4 regions of the Brevibacillus humidisoli genome follow, and region 4 is predicted to be linked to each of the others. Evidence: riboswitches for the same ligand, from Rfam matches in the RefSeq annotation. Region 4 holds a riboswitch; each other region holds the start of a gene.
What was found. Region 4 has a riboswitch for S-adenosylmethionine ahead of LOK74_RS17080 (2,3-diketo-5-methylthiopentyl-1-phosphate enolase). Riboswitches for the same ligand answer to the same signal wherever they lie in the genome.
Positions count from the first base shown of each region.

Region 1 (4,210 bases), 140 kb from region 4:
AGCAGCCGCCAGAAGAATCACACCAAGGCCAATCCGCCTACTGCTGAGGACAAGACCTATCAGTGGAACGGCTTCGTAAAAGAGTTCCACGCCGATCCGCAGTCGAAGCAGTGGAAAAACAAGCTGGAAATCGCCGCCTTCCTCTGGCGGAAGGTACGGGATCGAAAAGGAGAGAAGCGGTACACGCCTGCTTTGCTGGAGGAGTTTAAGGATGAGATTGAGCAGTTTGCCAAGCCTGCCTCGGGAGGTAGCACAGATCAACGGATGCCGGAATAGAGTACAGGGAAAATACCCAAAAGGGAGGCTTAACCGGTTATGTATCCGTATCTAGGCTGGGTCAGGCAATGTGAAAACGTGCCGATCACATTTCCTCCCCAGCATCAGGACCGTCATCCGGGCATCGAAGCCATCATGGTGCCAAGACCCCTCTCGGACAACCCGCGTTATCAGGGAAGCGGGAAGCTGCAGGATAAAGTGGCGATCATTACCGGCGGGGACAGCGGGATTGGGCGGGCGGTGGCGATTGCGTTTGCCAAAGAAGGGGCTGACTCCGTGCTGGTCTACTACGATGAGCATGTGGATGCCACCGAGACCAGGCAGCGGGTGGAGCAGTATGGCCGCCGTTGTTTATTGATCGCCGGCGACATCCGGGATGAGCGGCTCTCCCAGTACACCGCACAGCAGACCCTGGAGACCTTCGGAAAGATCGACACGCTCGTCAACAATGTGGCGGTCCAATACCCTCAGGAGAGCATTCTGGACATCTCCGCCGAGCAGTTGCGAACGACATTTGAAGTGAACATCTTTTCATTCTTTTACATGACCAAGGCGGTGCTTCCTTATCTGCAGCCGAGAAGTACGATCATCAATACTGCTTCCGTCACCGCGTATGAAGGAAATACACAATTGCTCGACTACTCTACTACGCAAGGGGCTGTCGTCACGTTTACCCGTTCCTTGTCCGGCTCTCTCGTATCACAAGGGATTCGCGTGAATGGCGTGGCGCCGGGCCCGATCTGGACGCCCCTGATCCCCTCCAGTTTTTCCGCACAGCAGGTAGCGACCTTTGGCACGGAGACGCCGATGAAGCGTGCTGGACAGCCTTACGAGCTTGCTCCGGCCTATGTCTACCTGGCCTCTGAAGATTCCTCCTACGTGACGGGGCAGATCATCCACGTAAATGGCGGCACGATGACCAGCTCGTAGGGCGGGGCAGCTGAGCAGATTCACCGACTGGCTCAAGGATCGGAACTACCGACTGGTTCACAGATCGGGAACTACCGACTGGTTCACAGACCGAGAACTGGCTCACATACCGGGAACTGGCTCACATACCGGCACTACTGACTGACCCACGTACCGATACTACTGACCAGCTAGGTGCTGATACTGCTGGCAAGCTAGGTGCCGATGCTGCCGACCAGCAGACGTTGCGGCAACTGCTGATGCCGGTCGACAAAAAATCAGTTGACACAATTCGACAAGCAGGCTAGAATGAGTTCAATGTTACAACCGTATAAATAGTTTGCAATCTTTTCTTATCGAGAGAGGTTGAGGGACTGACCCGATGAAACCTCGGCAACCGGGCGCTTCGCCAGCGGTGCCAACTTCAGAGTGAATGTGTAATCATTCCGAAGATGAGAAGAATTGCTATCAATCCTGAACCGGATGACAGCCCTTCTCTCTTTTGTGAGTGAAGGGCTTTTTTGATGCGCGGGGGTGAGGAGGGCAGCGGCTGCGGCATTCGTATACAAACAAAACATAGTTATCCCATCGAGAAAATAGGGGTTGCACAAGGAGTGAAATGGTTGTGAGTACGTTTGATGAAGATTTGATCCTGCTGGGGGCGGAAGCGGAGCAGGCGGAGGATATCCTGAGCCGATTGGCCGCTCTGCTGCACAGCAGGGGGTATGTGAAGGACAGCTTCCGGGACGCAGTCGTGGAGCGGGAGAAGCTGCATCCGACCGGACTTCCCAGCGAAGGCGTCTATGTCGCCATCCCGCACGCTGATCCGGTTCACGTCAACCAGTCGGCGATAGCGGTTGCGACCCTGAAGGAACCAGTCTCTTTTTCCATGATGGGCAGCCCTGACGTTACCGTAGGCGTAAAGATCGTCGTCATGCTGGCGATCCACAAGCCGGAGGAACATCTGCAGCTGTTGCGCAACTTCATGAAGCTGTTTCAGGACAAAGAGCTGCTGCTGGGGATCAGCGAGGCCACGACCAGACAACGCGTGTACGAGCTGTTAGGCGGCGTCGTAAGCGCACAGACGGTGACCAAATAAGGACCATTGCCAAACGCAGGAAGATTACCAATAAGGATGGAGGAACGAAGATGAAAACAACGTTTAACGTATTGACGGTGTGTGGCTCGGGGACAGTCAGCTCCACGATGGTGGCCGAGAAGTTGAAAGAAGCGCTGGCCGAGAAGGGCTACAAGATCACCACGACGGAAGTGAAACCGCAGCAGGTGGAAAGTTACGCCGAGATGGGCAGCTATGACTTCATCGCCTACACCACCCCTGTACCGGAGAATCTAAGCATTCCCGCTATCAACGCCGTGGGATTCCTGACCGGTTTTGACGAGGAAGGGTTTTTGGAAGAAGTACTTAAAGTGATTGAGCAAATCAACGCATAACAGTTGAATACACCAAGGAGGAACCACCATGTTTTTGGAAACACTGAAGCAGATTTTTGACACGTTTGGCGCACAGATCTTCGTGCCGTTTATCATCTTCATCGTCGCCCTCTTTTTGAAGGTGCAGGTGAAAAAAGCGTTTTTCGCCGCGCTCTACGCCGGGATCGGTCTGCAAGGATTCACCCTGCTGTTGAATGCCTTTATCCCTGTTATTATGCCGGTTGTTCAGCAGATGGTAGAGAGCACTGGCGTGAAGCTGCCCGTCTTTGACATCGGCTGGCAGGCTACCGCCGTCGTCGCCTACTCAACCGAAGTGGGAATGATCTTCCTCGGTCTGGGAATCCTGCTGCAAATCGTGCTGTTCCTCGCTCGTTGGACCAACATCTTCCAACCAGGGGACCTGTGGAACAACTATTCGTACATGGTATGGGGTTCGATGATCTACCTGATCACCGACAGCATGGCACTGGCGATTGGCTGCATGATCGTATTGAACTTATACAGTCTTTTGTTCTCTGAAATGATTGCCAGACGCTGGTCTACTTACTTCAATTATCCTAACTGTACGATTGTCCAGCTCCACCACGTGGGGACTGTGCCGTTCGGAATCGGGATGAACTGGATTCTGGACAAGCTGGGTGCAGGCAAGATCAACCTCAGCCCCAGCGATTTGCAGAAAAAGCTCGGCTTCCTCGGGGAACCGATCGCGCTCGGTCTGCTGCTCGGCTTGTTCCTCGGCATCATGGGGAACCTGAAAGAACTGGGCACGCTTGCCTCCTGGGGCGAAATCGCTACTGTCGGTGTGGCTACTGCTGCTGTGATGGCGATTTTCCCGAAAGTATCCGGTATCTTTGCGCAAGCCTTCCTGCCGCTGACAGAGGCAGCCAAGAAAAAAGGAAAGCAGGGCAGCAAGTCCCGCGAGTGGTACCTCGGGGTTAACGACGCGGCCGGCTATGGTGAGGCTGCTACGCTGATCTCCGGTATCACGCTAATCCCGATCATGGTGCTGATGGCCCTGATCCTGCCTGGCAACGAAGTACTGCCTGTCGTTGACCTGATCGCGCTGCCATTCATGGTACAGGGATTGGTTGCGATCATGAACGGAAACATCTTTAAGGTGCTGGTCTCCGGGACGATCTGGTTCAGCCTGGGACTCTATCTGGCTACTTATACCGCACCGATCTTTACCCAGGTCGCGACAGAGGTAGGGGTAAGCATCCCTACCGGCGTGCTGCTGATCACCAGCTTTGGTATCCTGACCAAACCGATCGCTGGCCTGATCTTCCTCGCCTTCCTCTCCCAGTCGTGGCTGCTGATCGGCTTGGTGATTGCGATTTACGCGGTCTCGTACTTCTTGTTCAAGAAGAAGAAAGAAGCGTTCTACAGCTATATGGAGAATATGAACTCTCGCGCGGCGTAAAGCGTGTCGCGAGTGGAGAAACGTGCGATGGTTGTAAAGCGTGTTAAGATGTAAAGGCATGTTAAGATGCAAAGCGTGTGTAGGATGGAAAGCGTGTTATAATGAATAGGAAAGAATTGGGTAAAGAGACGGGGCTTGGGTCCCCGTCTTTGC
Region 1 is NZ_CP087263.1:3,620,095-3,624,304, reverse strand. It holds gene LOK74_RS17705 (SAP domain-containing protein) at 1-276, shown strand, start outside; gene LOK74_RS17700 (SDR family oxidoreductase) at 316-1,206, shown strand; SAM riboswitch class I at 1,536-1,644, shown strand; gene LOK74_RS17695 (PTS sugar transporter subunit IIA) at 1,811-2,284, shown strand; gene LOK74_RS17690 (PTS sugar transporter subunit IIB) at 2,335-2,637, shown strand; gene LOK74_RS17685 (PTS galactitol transporter subunit IIC) at 2,666-4,057, shown strand.
Region 1: it holds a riboswitch for S-adenosylmethionine, as region 4 does, so the genes downstream of both, LOK74_RS17695 (PTS sugar transporter subunit IIA) here and LOK74_RS17080 (2,3-diketo-5-methylthiopentyl-1-phosphate enolase) in region 4, are expected to answer to the same signal.

Region 2 (4,210 bases), 1.2 Mb from region 4:
TACGACCCGATCCATCTTGTCGTTGTAAAAAGCTTCTCCGTGCGTAGAGTCAAACGATACACCGAGCAGTTTATAAATCTTCATGAATTCCTTTAGCGATTCGTCACGGAACCACTGCCACAATTGCCTTGCTTCTTCATCGCCGTCTTCCAGGCGCTTGAACCATTCCCGCCCTTGTTCTTCCAGCGATTCATCTTTTTCCGCTTCTTCGTGGAACTTGATGTAGAGCGACAGCAGTTCCTTGATCGGCTTCGCTCTTACTTTCTCTTCGTCTCCCCACCGTTTGTAGGCGACGATCAGCTTGCCAAACTGGGTACCCCAGTCACCGAGATGGTTGATGCGAACAGGACGGTAGCCGTGTTTTTCCAAAATGTTGGCAATCGCATTGCCGATCACGGTAGAGCGGAGGTGGCCCATGGAGAACGGCTTGGCGATGTTGGGGGAAGACAAGTCGATCGGTACGTTGCGCCCTTGGCCGATGCTGCGATTGCCGTAGGATGAACCTTCTTTCGCTATCGTCCCGATCACCTCGGCCGTTACCAACGAACGGTTGAGGAAGACGTTCATGTATGGTCCGACTGCTTCTACTTTGTCAAGGTAGTCGCTTTTGACCAATCCGGCCAGTTCTGCGGCTATCTGTGGAGGTGCTTTGCGCAGCACTTTTGCCAATTGGAAACACGGAAAGGCGATATCGCCCATCTGCGGATTGGGCGGTGTTTCCAGCATCTCCTCCAGCTTTTCCAGGGAAAAGTCGGCAATCTCCAACTTCTGCAGCGCAGCATGAAGGCTTGTTGCCACTTGCTGTTTGTAACTCACTACTTTCTACCATCCTTTCTTGGCTACGAGAAAAACCTCCCGCCTCCGCAAAACGAAGAGACGAGAGGTGGATTGGTTTGCTCTCGTGATGTCAGCTATGTAGCATGAGACAAATGCGGTTGATCTGCTTTATTATAGCGAACAAGCAAGGGAGTTGCAACTCTCCCTCGCTTGTGGCTTACTCGGATGAATCACTTTCGTTGGAATGCCGCTTCTCGATCTCTGCCAATTGGGAGAACAGCTTTTTGGTCAATGCTTCCTTGTCATCTGCCTGCTTCCACTCCCGTTTGTAGCGAAGCAAGGCATCCAGCATCTCCCGTTCTGCCTCCTGTTCCCTTTCTCGGTCGAAGTTTTCGCTGGGATCAAACGGGAGGATACGATCATCCGTACCTGTCCGATAATAGAGACGCTTCCAGTGCTCGGGATACTCATACGGCTGTTCTCCCAGCACGATTGCCAGTACGTCATCGGATGCGAGTGGCAGGAAGTATCGGTAATCGTCGCGACGCCCGCCTTCGGACAGGTTGATGTGGTAGAAGGAATACATCAGATAATGACGCTCCGTACCTCGTTCCTTGACCACTTGATAGGTCTCGAAGTCGGTTTGTTTCAACGACTGTACGACTTCCAGGCTGTCCAGGAATGTTTGTCTGTCCATTGTGTCGGGGAGGGACATCTTCTCTACTCCTTTTTGGCTGATGGTTCTGCTTTTACCATCAGCATAACCGTCACGAGGGGCATGGTCAACCTGAGACGGGAAAGAGCCTGAGTCTGCGTCAGGCTCTTTCCGCAACATTAGCAGTCTTTTGATTCCCCTACGATGACGAGCAGGATGAACAGAACCAGCACCAGGGCAAAACAGTTGTTAAAGATCCCGCCGCTGCAGTATGACGTACTCATTTTGTTTCTTCATCCTCCTTTCCGGTATGCTTCAGTTTATACATGAACACCTATCTTGTTGTGGGCGTTTGACCATAACCACGAAAAAAGGCTGCAATCTGCAATCCTAGGGAGATTTTGCTATTGACGGCTCTCGCATTTAGATGGTAACATACGGAAAAAGAAAAGATTATGGATGTATTCTCTTATCCAGAGAGGTGGAGGGACTGGCCCTATGAAACCTCGGCAACCGAACATCAGGTGCCAATTCCAGCAAAGCGGACGCTTTGAAAGATAAGAGAGGATTGATCATAGATGACATTCTGTCGAAGAATCCTCTTCTTATTTGCGTAAGAAGAGGATTTTTTTATTCGTCTACGAGCCAAGTCTCATGAAAAGGAGTAGAGATGGTGAAACCGACACGATTTACGGAACAACTACAGCGAAAGATCCTGGTCCTTGATGGAGCGATGGGGACCATGCTTCAGCAGGCCAATCTCAGCGCGGCCGACTTCGGTGGAGAGGAATACGAGGGGTGCAATGAGTTGTTAAACCTGACTCGTCCTGACGTGATCCGGTACATCCACGAGAAGTATCTGGAAGCGGGTGCCGATATCATCGAGACCAACACATTTGGCGCCACCAATGTGGTTCTCGCAGAATACGACGTGCAGGAGAAAGATATGGAGATCAATATCGCGGCTGCCAGGATTGCCCAGGAAGCGGCAGCAGCCTACTCAACGCCAGACTGGCCGCGCTTCGTCGCCGGTTCGATGGGACCGACGACCAAGACCCTCTCGCTGACTGGTGGTGTCACTTTTGAAGAGTTGGTCGAAGCGTATTGCCGACAGGCGAAGGGCTTGATCCTTGGAGGTGTTGACGTCCTCCTGTTGGAGACGGCGCAGGACACCTTAAACGTAAAGGCAGCAGGCATCGGGATTCGGCAGGCATTTGCCGAGTTGGAGCGGGAAGTGCCGGTGATGATCTCCGGTACAATCGAGCCGATGGGTACGACGCTGGCTGGTCAGAATATTGAGTCATTCTATATCTCCATCGAACACTTAAATCCGGTCACGATCGGGTTGAACTGCGCGACAGGGCCCGAGTTCATGCGTGATCATTTGCGTACGTTGTCACAGTTGGCGCAGTGTGGCGTCAGTTGTTACCCCAATGCCGGACTGCCCGATGAGGACGGACACTATCATGAATCGCCGCAGGGATTGGCCGCCAAAATGGCTGCCTTCGCTGAACGCGGCTGGTTGAATGTCGCTGGCGGCTGCTGTGGAACGACTCCCGAACATATCCGCGCGCTGTCAGAGGCATTAAAGGGATACAAACCGCGTGGTCAGGCTGCCCCGCATCTCAGCGCTGTCTCCGGTATCGATGTGGTGTATGTGGAGGAAGACAATCGGCCGCTGTTGGTTGGAGAGCGTACCAATGTTATCGGCTCGCGAAAGTTCCGCCAGCTGATAGCGGACGGCAAGTACGAAGAAGCGTCTGATATTGCGCGTGCCCAAGTGAAGCGCGGGGCCCAGATCATCGACATCTGTCTGGCCGACCCCGACCGGGACGAATACGCCGATATGGAGCAGTTCCTGCAATACGCGGTAAAAAAAGTAAAAGCTCCGCTGATGCTGGACTCGACTGACGCCAAGGTATTGGAGCTAGGGCTGAAGCATTCACAAGGGAAAGCGATTATCAACTCGATCAACCTGGAGGATGGAGAGGAGCGCTTTGCCCAGGTGGTCCCGCTGATCCACACATACGGTGCGGCAGTCGTAGTGGGGACGATCGACGAACAGGGGATGGCGGTTACCCGGGAGCGAAAACTGGAGGTCGCCAAACGCTCCTACGACCTGTTGGTCAATCGCTACGGGGTTCATCCACAGGATATCATCTTTGATCCGCTGGTCTTTCCGGTGGGTACAGGGGATGAGCAGTACATCGGTTCTGCACTGGAGACAGTTGAGGGGATCCGCTTGATCAAACAGGCGATGCCGGAGTGCAAGACAATCCTCGGCGTCAGCAACGTGTCATTTGGGCTGCCGCCGGCCGGTCGGGAGGTGCTGAATGCCGTCTACCTCTACCATACGACGCGAGCTGGATTGGATTACGCGATTGTCAACACGGAAAAGCTGGAACGATACGCATCGATTCCAGAGGACGAGCGTAGGCTGGCGGAAGCCCTGCTGTTTGAGACCAATGATCAGACATTGGCCTCCTTTACCGAGTTTTACCGACAGAAAAAGCAGACGGTGAAAGTGGAGACCTCTACGCTGAGCCTAGAAGAGCGGTTGGCCCGCTATGTGGTAGAAGGCTCAAAAGACGGGTTGATTCCTGATTTGGAAGAAGCGCTCAAGAAGTATGCGCCACTAGAGATCATCAATGGTCCGCTGATGGCCGGGATGGAAGAAGTGGGGCGTTTGTTTAACGACAATCAACTGATTGTTGCCGAAGTGCTGCAGAGTGCGGAAGTGATGAAGGCGTCTGTTGCCTTTCTGGAACCGTTTATGGA
Region 2 is NZ_CP087263.1:2,271,310-2,275,519, reverse strand. It holds gene argS (arginine--tRNA ligase) at 1-816, opposite strand, end outside; gene LOK74_RS11315 (hypothetical protein) at 995-1,492, opposite strand; gene LOK74_RS11310 (YjcZ family sporulation protein) at 1,612-1,716, opposite strand; SAM riboswitch class I at 1,899-1,996, shown strand; gene metH (methionine synthase) at 2,103-4,210, shown strand, end outside.
Region 2: it holds a riboswitch for S-adenosylmethionine, as region 4 does, so the genes downstream of both, metH (methionine synthase) here and LOK74_RS17080 (2,3-diketo-5-methylthiopentyl-1-phosphate enolase) in region 4, are expected to answer to the same signal.

Region 3 (4,210 bases), 480 kb from region 4:
CTGGAAGGAGGAAACATATGAGACGTGTAAAACAATACCTGACGAGTTTTGTGATGCTGACATTGGTGTTAGCCGGCTGTAGTGCCCAACCGACTGCGGTGGAGGAACAGAAGGAAGAAGCGCCTATCCCGGTACAGGTGGAGAGTTTGACCGAAGGATCGGTTGGCGTAGCAGCAGGTTTGACAGGCACGCTTGCCCCAGGCAAGACGGTACAGGTCGCTCCTAAGGTAAGCGGCAAGATTCAAACACTCAATGTTGAACTGGGACAAAAAGTGAGCCAGGGAGATGTGCTGTTCAAGCTGGATCAACAGGACCTGATGAACAGCGTGCAGCAGGCAGAAGCGGCTTACAAGCTGGCATTGGCCAACTTCAAGCAGAGCGATACAAGTTCCGCTCAAGGGGTGGAGCAGGCTAAAAACAGCCTGACCCAGGCAGAGCAGGCGCTGAAAGACGCGAAGCTGAATGAACAACGGATGAATCAGTTATTCAGCCAGGGTGCCATCTCTCAGCAGCAATATGAGCAGGCGAAATCGGCTGTAACCAATGCGCAAACGGCCTATGACAATGCAAAAGCTACCTACGACGCAGCGCAGAAGCAAGTGGGAATCGGTGTATCCCAAGCCTCGGTTGACCAGGCTCGAGTCTCTCTGGAGAACGCTAGGGAACAACTGGCCAACTCAACGGTTACGGCTCCTATCTCTGGCGTAGTCTCATCTGTTTCAGGGTCGGTAGGAGAGATGGCCTCGCCACAGATGCCGGTAGTCGTGCTAGTTACCACTGATCCGCTGCTGGTCAAGGTGAACGTTTCCGAACAGGAGATTACAACGCTTCAGGTTGGCTCCAAGGTGACGGTTCACCTGCCGGCTTTGGATAAAGAACTGGAAGCTAGTGTAACGGCGATCAGCCCGGTGATGGATCAACAGGTCAAGGGATACCCGGTAGAAATCTCGATCCCCAATCCAACAGGTGAATTAAAGTCTGACATGGTCGCAAATGTGCAGCTGAGCGATGGCACCGAGAATGCCAAGACACTGGTTGTATCGAGAACGGCTGTGTTCGATCAGGATGGCAAGCGTTATGCGTACATTGTAGAAGGTGATCAGGCCAAGCAGGTGGAAGTAACCACTGGGGCCGAGTCAAGCGACAAGATCGAGATCCTGAGCGGCTTGAATAAAGGTGATCAAGTAGTCGTAAAAGGTCAGACGATGCTGAAGGATGGCGCCAAGGTCAAGATCCAGCAGACCGACAAGTAAGCAAACAGCTGTAAACGGGGGGATTGACATTGCTGCAACCCCCCGCTAGTATAGAAAAAGATCGAAAACAGAACGATCTGACAAGTCGATCACTTATCGAGAGAGGCGGAGGGACTGGCCCTATGAAGCCCGGCAGCGGGTCTCGCCCACAAGCGAGATGCTGTGCCAAATCCAGCAGGAGTACTTCCTGACAGATAAGGCTGTGCTGGCAGATGCATACCCCTTCTTCTGTATGGAAGAAGGGGTTTATTCTTTGGCTTGAAAGGAAGGACAGACGATGCGCATCAGACCCGCTTCCATCATGAATCAACTACCCACGCAATTCTTTTCTACTCTTGTGGCCAAAGTAAACAAGGTAATAGCGGAAGGGCATGACATTATCAACCTCGGGCAGGGGAATCCTGACTTGCCGACTCCCCCGCATATTGTGGAAGAATTGCAGAGACAGGCTGCCGATCCCATGCATCACAAGTATCCGCCGTTCCAGGGCAGACGGGAACTGAAAGAAGCAGTTGCCCACTGGTACAAGCAGGAATTCGATGTGGATCTCGATCCGGAAGAAGAGGTCGCCATCTTGTTTGGGAGCAAAACCGGGCTTGTCGAGATTTGTCAGGTGTTGCTTGACCCCGGTGATGTGGCATTGGTGCCCGATCCGGGATATCCAGACTACTGGTCGGGCGTGGCAATATCCGGCGGGCGCATGGTGATGATGCCGCTGCGGGAAGAGAACCAGTTTCTCCCCGGCTACGGTGAGCTGACGCCGGCAGATCTGGAGAGGGCAAGATTGATGTTCCTCAACTACCCGAACAATCCAACTGCGGTTACTGCCCCTATCCAGTTTTTCGAGGAAACAGTCCGCTTTGCACGGCGCCATGAGATCGTCGTATGTCACGATTTCGCCTATGGTGCGATCAGTTACGACGGCAAGAAGCCGGTTAGCTTTCTGCAGACCCCTGGCGCCAAAGAGGTAGGGGTGGAGTTCTACACACTGTCCAAAACTTACAACATGGCAGGATGGCGTGTCGGTGCAATGGTTGGCAACCGGGAGTTGGTTCGCATGATGAACCTGCTCCAGGATCACTATTTTGTCAGTTTGTTTGGTGCTGTACAGATGGCGGCAGTACGGGCGATGACCGATACACAGGAGTGCGTACGCCAACTGGTCGAAACCTATGAAAGTCGTCGCAATGCGTTGTTTGACAGCTTGCGACAGATCGGCTGGCAGGCGTCGCCTTCGCAAGGTTCTTTCTTTGCCTGGCTGCCGGTGCCGGACAAGATGGGGTCAGCCGCGTTTGCTGATCTGCTGCTGGAAAAGGCACACGTTGTGGTAGCACCGGGCATTGGATTCGGTGAGCATGGTGAAAACTACGTTCGGGTAGCATTGTTGACATCGGAGCAGCGATTGGTCGAGGCTGTCCAGCGAATCGCCAGATTGGAACTGTTTTCAGCAGGACGATAGGAGGGTGTCCAGCAGCGCTTGTGGCTTGCTGGGCATTTTCATATGATCAGGTCAATCAGGTACTTGGTTGACTTTTTGTTTCACGTGAAAACAGTAAATTCGGAAAATTGGGTCGAGTCTTGACGATTTTTCACCTTTTGCTGGGCAACTGCATAGGGTAAACGAGAGCCAAAAGAGGTTTGTTAGAAAAGAGTATGTCTGGATAAACTAACGATAAACTCATGCAGAAACAACACTCCTTGCTGTGAGCTTGATATTGACAGATAATGATTTTCATTATACGATGGTTGCAGATAATGATAATGAGTATCATTTCGCTTGATCATGTGAACTGATCTTCGCTGTACACAGGAGGGCGTTATGCGGTACCAGATCGACGGTTACACAGATATGTATACGGTGATTGCCAATGAGCGAAAAGTGGGCGGTGCGGTAGAGGCTGGCATGCTTCGCCTTCGTTCCGGAGAGGAGTACCGGAATGCGGTGATTACGCGTTTGGAAATGGCAGCTTCCCAGTTTTGTTCGATCGGCTTTGTCACCGAAGAGGGGCAGCGCTTGATCGTACACGTCAACGAGATTGGCATGATCGCCGATGCCAGGCACGTGAATGTATGCGAGCTGCAAAACGAGTGGATGCGGGAACAAAAGCTGGCAGAGCGCCTGCGTCATCTTAAGCGTCTGTGTGAGTTGAACGAGGGTAGTTGTACGCCTCCGTTTCAGGAAGAGGTGCAGATACTGGTTCAGGATGTGGGACTGGAGCAGGCAAGAGAGCACGTTGATCTGCCATTCCTCCCATCCGGGGAGCAAACAAAGGTCGTACGGATCGCTTAGCGCTTCTTTTCATAAAAAGTGGTACATAAACAAGCGGCAAGCCGTGAAAGGCGTGCCGCTTGTTTTCATTCCATAACCGGTTAGGATATTCCCACTGAGCTAAGTTCAAAACTAACTGCCGTGATTAACACGACGTCATTAGCCTGCCGTGATTAGCCCTCTGCTTCCTCCAACGTACAAATCGCACTGGGGCGCTTAATTCGCAGAACCACGCACTCGTATACACGGAACAGGTGGTTCATCTGCTCGTCGCCGAGGAAGGCCGTGTCAAAATCTTCAGCGATGGCCAGATCGAGATTGTGACGGCCGGTGGCAACCAGTACGCCTGCCTTACCCTTAATGACGGGTGATTGGTATACCCCGTCTGTGACCAGGCTGCGCACGTGCTCGATCTCCAGTACATTGGTCCCTTTGTGGACTCTGTGCAGCAGCGAGTACAGCTCTGGCGATACGACCAAGGCATAGGGGCCGCTGTGGCCCATCTTCAACAATTTGTTGCGGGCTTCCACGATATCGGCAAAGGCGTTGCCCGATTCCATCCAATCGCTTTTGATGTGCGTCAGCCGTCCTTTGACGTTCATGAGACCCGGCAGCTCAAACGGATCAGAACCGTTGAGGATCAAATCATCCTCCATCAAGGCGGAGCCGGCTGCAGCGTTGACCGCTG
Region 3 is NZ_CP087263.1:2,995,388-2,999,597, reverse strand. It holds gene LOK74_RS14820 (efflux RND transporter permease subunit) at 1-21, shown strand, start outside; gene LOK74_RS14815 (efflux RND transporter periplasmic adaptor subunit) at 18-1,253, shown strand; SAM riboswitch class I at 1,344-1,454, shown strand; gene LOK74_RS14810 (pyridoxal phosphate-dependent aminotransferase) at 1,531-2,712, shown strand; gene LOK74_RS14805 (hypothetical protein) at 3,073-3,543, shown strand; gene LOK74_RS14800 (family 1 encapsulin nanocompartment shell protein) at 3,696-4,210, opposite strand, start outside.
Region 3: it holds a riboswitch for S-adenosylmethionine, as region 4 does, so the genes downstream of both, LOK74_RS14810 (pyridoxal phosphate-dependent aminotransferase) here and LOK74_RS17080 (2,3-diketo-5-methylthiopentyl-1-phosphate enolase) in region 4, are expected to answer to the same signal.

Region 4 (4,210 bases):
TGGTCACGGTGTGATCACTTCCTGTTCCGTTAAAAGCGTATTTAATGATTCGATTACATCGTAGAAGGTGGCAAACGGGCGGTACCGCAGTCCCAGTTCTTCGCATTTCTGCTCCAGCAGCGAGCGGGCAATCACGAAGTCGGCGATTTTGGCTCCGGCCAGATCCGTTATGCTGTCGCCAATCACGACGCGGAAGTAGCGCTCCGGATCGTAGCGGCGGATAATCGATGTCTTGCACATGCCGCAGTCGTTGTCGCAGTTTTCGTCACAATGGTGCGGCCAGGTAATCGTGATCGTTTCGCCGGAAAAGTCGCTGCCATTGCAATAGACCTGGTTTTTGAGTCGAAACGGTGCCAGGATCGGTTCGACAAAAAAGTCGATACCGCCACTGGTGATCAGCAGTTCGATCTGTTTCTCCTCACAGAATCGGACAAACTCGGCAAAACCGGGACGGATCGCGGCTTCCTCAACGATGTAGTCGACGATCTCCTGTTTGCGCGAGGAGGGCAGCATCGCGAACAGCTTACCCACCCCTTCACGGACGCTAATCTGTTGGCTGAGGATCTGCTTGGTCAACCCTTCCCACTCTGGCGGGGCGAACTTGCGCATGATGGCGACGATATTATCCTTTTCGGTAATGGTGCCGTCGAAGTCACAGAAAAGTACCAGTTGTTTGCTCATCTTGGGCCTCCCCACTTGGCCAGGGCCGCAGCCAACGGTTGGGACGATTGGGCCGCTTCGTCCAGTGTCTGACCAGCTACGACAGCATCTATTGCCGCCCGGAAGGCACGTCCGCCATCTGCAGCGCCGCCGGGATGACCGTGGATGCCGCCGCCTGCATTGACGACCTGCTGCAGGCCAAAATCTTCGTACAACTGTGGCACCAGTCCAGGGTGAATTCCAGCCGAAGGAACAGGAAAAGCCTGCTTGACCGGCACAGCGCTATCTGTCAGGTTGGCTGCCACCTGTAGGGCTTCCTGCTTGTCTAGGGCCACACTGCCGTATGGGGACGGGAAGAGAACAAGGTCTGCCCCGGCCAGGCGCATCAGTTTGCCCAGCAGCAGTGGTGTCGCAATGCCGTAGTCAGGCGACGGGTAATACGCGCCGGCGAGGGCGGGATGCGCCATCAAAGGGATGGTGATATCGGGATCGGCGGCGAGACGATGCAGGGCGTCATACCCATATGCCAACACGTTAAACAGCAGGCATTGCGCCCCTGCCTCTACAGCCCGCTTGGCCCGCTCGTTCAGCTCATGGACGGGGCCGGTCAGGTTGGCGGCATAGAGGATCGGCTTGCCTGTTTGCTGTGCCACTTCATCGGCGATTTTCCCGAATTCCCGGATCCGGTCCAGGAACGGGGCTTTGTCGTCGACAAAGAAGATTTCATCGTCTTTTACCAGGTCGACACCACCGAGAGCTTGCGCTCGAAACTGAGTTTTCAAGTCGTCAAAGGGAAGTCCCAGACATGACTTGAAGATGCTCATCAGCAGCGGCCGGTCGTGAACCCCCAGTTTTTGGCAAATGCCATCGATGCCAAACTGCGGTCCGGGAAAAGCTTGGACGAATGATTCGGGCAGTTTGATATCGATCAGTTTAATCTTGCCGTCCATGGACAGCTTGCCGAACACGCCGGTCAATAGCGAGGCTATGTCAGGCGTGAAGTTGCCTGCGGGATAGTCGATGCGGATGAGTCCACGCTTATGTCCATCCGGCAGTTCTTCCAAGGTCTCGGAAGATACAGCTTCCCCTAGATACGGATGCAGCTCAGCTTGTTTGGCGGCAGGCAGGTCGGTCCAGGAACCAACGGTCATGCCAACGGCGATAGCTTCCGCTTTTTTATCCAGATCTTTTGCTTGCGTCAGATAGGTGACGCGGATTCGATCTCCACTCACGAACGATTGTCCTCCTTTTAACAAAAAAACCTCCTTCGCGAAGGAGGAGGCAGTCATGCTGGTTTACTCCTCTCATCTTTCAGGACTGCCTTGCAGCACCTGCAGGATTTAGCACCGTCTCGCGCCTGGACTTTCAGCGCGTCGGTTGCCGGGCTTCATCGGGCCAGTCCCTCTGCCTTCTCTCGATAAGAGCATTCTCATATCCGTTTGATTTGATTGGTTCCAGCAGCGCCCCTGCTGGTTTGATACACACATCATAAGCGCTTTTCGCTCCGTAGTCAACCCGTAGGGTACCGCAAGACGGCTTGCGGTCAAGATGGTCTTTTTTCCCATGGCTCCAACTGGCCGACCACGCTATCCTGCTTCCCGGAGGAGATCGCCCGTATCACGCCTTCTGCGATCTCACTGTTGGTCAGCCAGCGGCTTCCCCTATCTTCCAGCACAAACCCCAGGATTACCTGATGGTAGCAACAATGCTCCGGTAGGTCGGGACGCTGCGGGGATCGGTATGCTCTGCTGCCGCAGATGTGAAACAGCCTCCAGGAACTGGTCGCTGCCCCTGCCAGTTCTTCTATACATATGGGCAAGGCGCGGGGAGCGTTAGAATGTATCCAGGCGACAGCCAGTTCGATCGGACCGTTTTTCTCCATTGTTGTACGCAGTTGACGGCGCAGAGCTTGCTCATCAGTATAATCGAGGACAAGCGAGGTGATGCTGTTTGGTCTTTCCGCCCGCTCCACAAGCGCGGCCAACCTCTCCCGGTTTCTGGCAATGACCGACACATGATAGTCCTCCCTCTCTAGCCACAAGCAGACATCGGCCAACATGCCGGTACCCCCAACAACCAATGCGTGTCCTGGCATCTTCCAATCTCCTCTCGTTCGTGGGGCTGCTGCATGTTCATCTGAAGTTGTGTGATCTTCCCCCTGCCCCTGTTCTTCCCCATCATAGCACAGGATACCGATCGGTAACTCTGCAACTTCCGTGCTGCAATCGGACGTGATGAAACGAAAAAACCCCTCATACAAGAGGGGGGCTGAACATGCGACAGCAGATTAATCGTCGGCTTCCCCGACAATGACCAGCAAAATGAACAGCACCAGAGCCAATGCGAAGCCATTGCCGTTAAAGATTCCGCTCACTGCACATCCCTCCTTTTTGGGTATCACCCTTACGAGCAGGGTATGTAACCGAGGGGATATGTGCATGGGGCATCGTGCAGAAGAAGGAAAAGATGGGCACTGCGGGTAAGGGCGCTACTGACAGGAGGAAACAGGAAGCAATCAAACCAATTGACACCTTTTACAAGAGTGTGTAAGATAGATGCCATACATTTATTATCTATGGTATTCTGGAAGAACAACTGAAGAAACAATGGATTCCTTATCCAGAGACGGTGGAGGGACTGGCCCGATGAAACCCAGCAACCGACATGCCCTAGTGGCGTGCACGGTGCTAATTCCTGCAGAAGCGAAGAATTCTGGAAGATAAGGGGGAGACGACACGTATTGTAATCGATGCGTACACAACCTCTTTTCTCCGGAAAAGAGGTTTTTTTATTGTCATAACGTGACCAAATCGATCTGAAAGGGGTATGCATGATGGCTTATCGGGCATTATCGGAGCAGGAAGCTGTCGAGTACGTTCGTGCGCTTCCTGGATTGTTTGCACAAGGCGCAGAGCTTGTCAGCAGAGAGATCGGAGACGGTAACCTGAATTTGGTGTTCCATATTTGTGACAACAAGGGCGGCAAAAGTGTTATTGTTAAACAAGCACTTCCTTATGCGAGAGTAGTCGGTGAATCATGGCCGCTTACCCTGGATCGTGCCCGCATCGAGAGTGAAGCGTTGAGGATCCAGTACAAATACGCTCCGGATCTGGTGCCGGAAGTTTATCATTATGACGAGGAACTGGCTTTGACGGTGATGGAGGATCTAAGCGATCACATCATAATGCGGAAAGGGCTGATTGAGGGGAACCGCTACCCGTTGTTTGCCAAGCATATTGGCCGTTTTTTGGCTCACACCTTGTTTTTTACCTCTGATTTGGGGGCCCATCCATATGAGAAAAAGGCGCTGCTTGGCAACTTTATCAATCCCGAATTGTGCAAAATAACGGAGGATTTGGTGTTCACTGATCCGTATGAAGATGCGGATACGAATGACTTCAATCCGTTGATTCGCAGCGATGTGGAAGCAATCTGGGGCAATGTATTGCTCAAGCGGGAAATCGCCCATCTCAAGTTTGGCTTTCTGACTCGTGCAGAGGCATTGTTGCATGGCGACCTGCACACGGGCAGTATTTTTGTTACCGAACAA
Region 4 is NZ_CP087263.1:3,478,157-3,482,366, reverse strand. It holds gene LOK74_RS17090 (methylthioribulose 1-phosphate dehydratase) at 1-7, opposite strand, end outside; gene LOK74_RS17085 (2-hydroxy-3-keto-5-methylthiopentenyl-1-phosphate phosphatase) at 4-681, opposite strand; gene LOK74_RS17080 (2,3-diketo-5-methylthiopentyl-1-phosphate enolase) at 678-1,892, opposite strand; SAM riboswitch class I at 1,962-2,084, opposite strand; gene LOK74_RS17075 (short-chain dehydrogenase) at 2,204-2,755, opposite strand; gene LOK74_RS17070 (YjcZ family sporulation protein) at 2,948-3,100, opposite strand; SAM riboswitch class I at 3,273-3,386, shown strand; gene mtnK (S-methyl-5-thioribose kinase) at 3,494-4,210, shown strand, end outside.